DNA from 2 places in the Desulfomicrobium macestii genome. Region 2 is predicted to be linked to the other one. Evidence: riboswitches for the same ligand, from Rfam matches in the RefSeq annotation. Region 2 holds a riboswitch; the other holds the start of a gene.
The links. A riboswitch is a leader RNA that binds a small molecule or an ion and turns the genes downstream of it on or off. The one in region 2 is predicted to bind cobalamin.
Positions count from the first base shown of each region.

Region 1 (2,200 bases), on a different contig from region 2:
CAGACAGGCACCTCCGACGAGTACGGGCGCGGCCAGGGCGCCATCAGATATGTGCATGGTGTTCTCCGTGTCCGTGGTTGGAAGCCGCCTTGTTTTCCAGATGGAGCGAGGCAAAGGCATGGCGCAGGTGATCCATCCACAGCGCCCGGAACGGGCAGTGCTCCAGCGTGCCCGTGGGTTCTGACAGAACCTCGATGCCCGCCGCCTGCAGTCTGTGCTTCCAGGAACGGGGGGATTCGCCCAGGATGTCCACCAGCACATGGTGACCGGGTACGCTCATGAAGGGCAGCAGCCTGCAACGGCTGATGTTGGCCTCTTGCAAGCGTGAGATGATTGACGAGACGCCCAGGGTTTCCCCGGAACGGCTCATCAGGGCCCCGAGGAATACGTGTGGGTCGCGAAGTCGTACGCGGGCCTCGAAGTCAAGGTAACGCTGCTGTCCTTGATGATAGGTGCCATGTCCCACCAGGACCACGGCTTCATCCGGCAGGCGCTCGGCGGGAATGTAGCTTTGCAAGGCTAGAGCGGCGCGATCAAGGTCCTTCTCGGAGGTCAGCAGCGGCGCACCGAGCGCGATCTCCCGGAATCCCTTGCGGGGATGCACGAAGGCCATGGCCTGGGAGTGGGTCCAGTGGTACTCGACCCCGGGCACGGTGTGCAGGGACTGTACAGCAAGGTGCGTCACGCCGTCGTCATGCAGGCGCGAAAGTGCCACGGCCACGGAATCGTGTCCCTGGCCCATGGCTGCCAGTTTCTTGCGCACCTTGTGGGCCGTGTAGGCCCAAGCCACGGGGATGCCGGGAAACTGTTCCCGGACCTCGGCTTCCATCTGTTCGTAGCCCCTGCGAGCTTGGGCCATGGCGACTCCGAAGGCGGCCAGGAGAATGCCCGGTCGAACGGGCTTGGGGCGGACATGGTCGTGACCGTGATCATGATGGTGGTCATGGTCGTCGTTACGGTCGTGATGGTGGTTATGGTCGTGATCGTGATGGTCATGGCCGTGGTCATGCCCGCTCCCGTCATGGTTGTGGGGGTGGCAGTGCAAGGGTGTGTTCATGGGTTGGTGTCCGTTTTGAGATCATCAGATGTCCACGTCATTGCGGGACATATAGAACTCCCAGCAAATTTTTGGTTGCAGGGAAACGGGACAAGCCGGATTGAAGAGGAGGAAGGACACGCGCAAGGATGAGGGGCGGGGCCGTCTTCCCCGTGTCGGCAAAGACCCGTTGCCTAGGGAAAAGTGTCTGGCAGGTCTTCTGGCTCCCTCGGACTTGGCCTCGCCTTCCCGTCCGCGAAGGACAGTGGCGTAAATGAGGCGTTGTGCTTCCCTGCGTGTGCAGGACCGAGGTTACAGCGGCGGGTCCGCTCCGGATTCACACCGGATTCCCTATTATGCTCCTGTTCGGAGCACCAGATCTTGATTCGTTATCTTACGGTGATACGGGATGTCAAATCGTCAGTGGCGACGGATGCGGAGCCGGTAGGGGAAAATCCGGCAAGCGGAAAGTGTTTTCCGCTTGCCGGCAGGGTCGCCTATGGATGCAGGCAGTGAAGTGCTGAGTGGTCCATCAGCTCAGGCTGGCGCGCACTCTCCGGGCCGCCTCCACCATGTTGCGCAGGGAGGCCAGGGTTTCGGGCCAGTCCCTGGTCTTGAGCCCGCAGTCCGGGTTGACCCACAGCCGCTCCTTGGGGATGAACTCCAGAGCCCGGCCCAACAGATTCTCCATTTCCTCCACCGACGGTACTCTGGGACTATGGATGTCGTAGATTCCGGGGCCTATCTCGTTGGGATAGGAATATTCCCGGAAGGCCTCCAGCAGTTCCATGCCACTACGGCTGGACTCGATGCTGATCACGTCGGCGTCCATGGCTGCGATGGATTGCACGATATCGTTGAATTCGCTGTAGCACATGTGGGAATGGATCTGGGTCGAATCGGCCACACCGGAAGTCGCCAGGCGGAAGTTCTCCACTGCCCATTCCAGGTATGCGCCCTTGTCTCTGGACTTGATGGGCATGCCCTCGCTGAAGGCGGCTTCGTCGATTTGGATGATGCGAATCCCGGCCTTTTCCAGGTCCGTGACCTCCTGGCGGATGGCCAGGGCCAGCTGGCGGCAGACTTCGGCTCGTTCCATGTCGTCGCGCACGAAGCTCCAGCACATGATGGTCACGGGTCCCGTCAGCATTCCTTTCATGGTTT
Region 1 is NZ_JADBGG010000023.1:23,543-25,742, forward strand. Features, by position in the region: gene cbiM (cobalt transporter CbiM) at 1-57, opposite strand, end outside; gene H4684_RS14280 (sirohydrochlorin cobaltochelatase) at 44-1,057, opposite strand; cobalamin riboswitch at 1,230-1,430, opposite strand; gene metE (5-methyltetrahydropteroyltriglutamate--homocysteine S-methyltransferase) at 1,569-2,200, opposite strand, start outside.
Region 1: another riboswitch for cobalamin. It lies ahead of H4684_RS14280 (sirohydrochlorin cobaltochelatase); the one in region 2 lies ahead of H4684_RS06265 (anaerobic ribonucleoside-triphosphate reductase activating protein).

Region 2 (2,200 bases):
GGGGCTGGCTTCCTTCTACATGGTTTGGCTCATTCAGCCCTATATGCAGGAATGCCTGGTTCCCGTGACATGGTTCGGTCCGGCCTGGGCCGGGGCCAATCTGGTTGTGGCCCTGGCTGCCGCAAACAGCCATCGGGTCGAGGGCAAGCTGGGCGCGGGCGGCATGCAGACGCTCTTTTTCGTGCTGATCGTCGTGGCGTATCTTGGACTTGGAACCGTCACGGCCGTGGGAGGTTTTTTGTTCTATTATCTGCTTACGGCCATGCGAGGGCTGCAAGGGCCGCTCATGCGCTCGCGGTTGCAGGCCTTGAGCAGCCGGGCGAACAGGGCCAGCATTCTGTCGTTGCACAGCCTGGCCTTTCGAACGGGGTTCGTGGCCACCGGCCCGCTGGTAGGTTTGCTTGCCGACAGCTTCGGTCTGTCAACGACCTTCCTTGTACTGGCCGTATTTTTTTCGCTGGCTCTTCCCGTGGCAGGGCTGAATTTTTTACGCCATAACCGCTCGCATTCATTGACCTGAATTCTTCTTCCACACGGTAAAGACGCCCCTGTGGAAAAGGTTTTGGTTGATCCCGATGTCTCGATGTCCTAATACTCGACCTGTTCTGCGAAACTACTTCAGGAGCAAGGGAACCCGGTGCGAGTCCGGGGCGGTCCCGCCACTGTAATCCCGATTTCGCGCGTTAAAGGCTGATCCCGCAAAGGGAGACGCCGCGTGCGGGGGCAAGCCAGAAAACCTGCCTGAAGCAATTCTCTTAACCCTCTGCACGCGGATGCAGGGCGTTGAGTTGTTCAGAAAAACGTCATCACAACTTCGAGCGAACATGACTGACACGATTCCTTCATGGGAACGCGTGCGCGGCATGGTGCCGGTGAGTCTTTGCGACTGGCCGGGCAAAATCACGTGCGTGCTTTTTGCCGGCGGCTGCAATTTGCGCTGCCCGACCTGCCACAACGCATCCCTGGCCTGGAAATGGGCCTTGTTGCCGAGTCTCGACCGGGACATTGTCCTGTCTGACCTGCGCCGCCGCAAGCGCTGGCTGGACGGGATCACCCTGTCCGGTGGAGAGCCGACCTGCCTGGCGGATCTGGACGGGCTGCTTGAGGATCTTTCCTCGACCGGCCTGCCGGTAAAGCTTGATTCCAACGGCTCCGCGCCGGATGTCCTGGAGCGCGTGCTGGCAGCGGGGCTTGTCCAGGCCGTGGCCGTTGACGTCAAGGGACCCTGGTCGATGTATCCGGAGCTGACCGGGCAGGCTCTGGCGACCGATACGGCCCGCGACGCGCTGGAAGAGGTTTTTGGCCTGGCCCGCGCGTATCCCGGACGCGTCTATTTTCGCTGTACCAAGGTCCCGAGCCTGACCCCCGAAGATCTGGAGACGACCCGGGCCCAGATGCCGCAAGGCCTGTCCTTGCATTTTCAGGAATTTGTGCCGCCTCGAAGCGATGATGATTTTTCCTGATTCTCAATTCGACCGAACTTTATTGGAGTATTCATGCCTCAGCAGATTGTGAAACGTGATGGCCGTGTTGAATCCTGGTCCGTGGACCGGATAGCCCTGGCAATTTTGAAATCCCTCAACGCCAGCGGCATCAAGGATCCCATCCTGGCCAAGCGTCTGGCCGGAAAGGTCGAGTCCAAACTCGAAGCCGAGGTCATGCCCGAGCAGGAGCTGGTTCAGGACACCGTCGAGCAGGTGCTCATGGAGTCCAGGCTTTATCAGGTCGCAAGGCGCTACATCGTGTACCGCGAAAAGCGTCGCACGATCCGCAGCCAGACCGAAACCTTCCTGGACGTGACCGAGACCATCGACAGCTATCTGGACAAGTCTGACTGGCGTGTCAGCGAGAACGCCAACATGGCTCATTCCTTTCAGGGCCTGATGCTGCATCTGTCCGGCTCCGTTCAGGCCCGCTATTCCCTTGAGAAATATCCCGAGGAAGTCCGGCAGGCCCATGAGCACGGCTATTTTCACATCCATGATCTTTCTTTTGGCCTGGCCGGGTATTGCGCCGGTTGGTCCCTGCGCGACCTCTTGCTTGAGGGGTTCAATCTCGAAGGGCGCTGCTCGTCCGGCCCGCCCAAGCATTTTGACGCGGCCCTTGGACAGATGGTCAATTTTCTGGGCACGCTGCAGAACGAATGGGCCGGTGCGCAGGCCTTCAACAACGTGGACACCTATCTGGCCCCGCTCGTCCG
Region 2 is NZ_JADBGG010000007.1:49,498-51,697, reverse strand. Features, by position in the region: gene H4684_RS06270 (MFS transporter) at 1-520, shown strand, start outside; cobalamin riboswitch at 604-759, shown strand; gene H4684_RS06265 (anaerobic ribonucleoside-triphosphate reductase activating protein) at 825-1,463, shown strand; gene H4684_RS06260 (ribonucleoside triphosphate reductase) at 1,497-2,200, shown strand, end outside.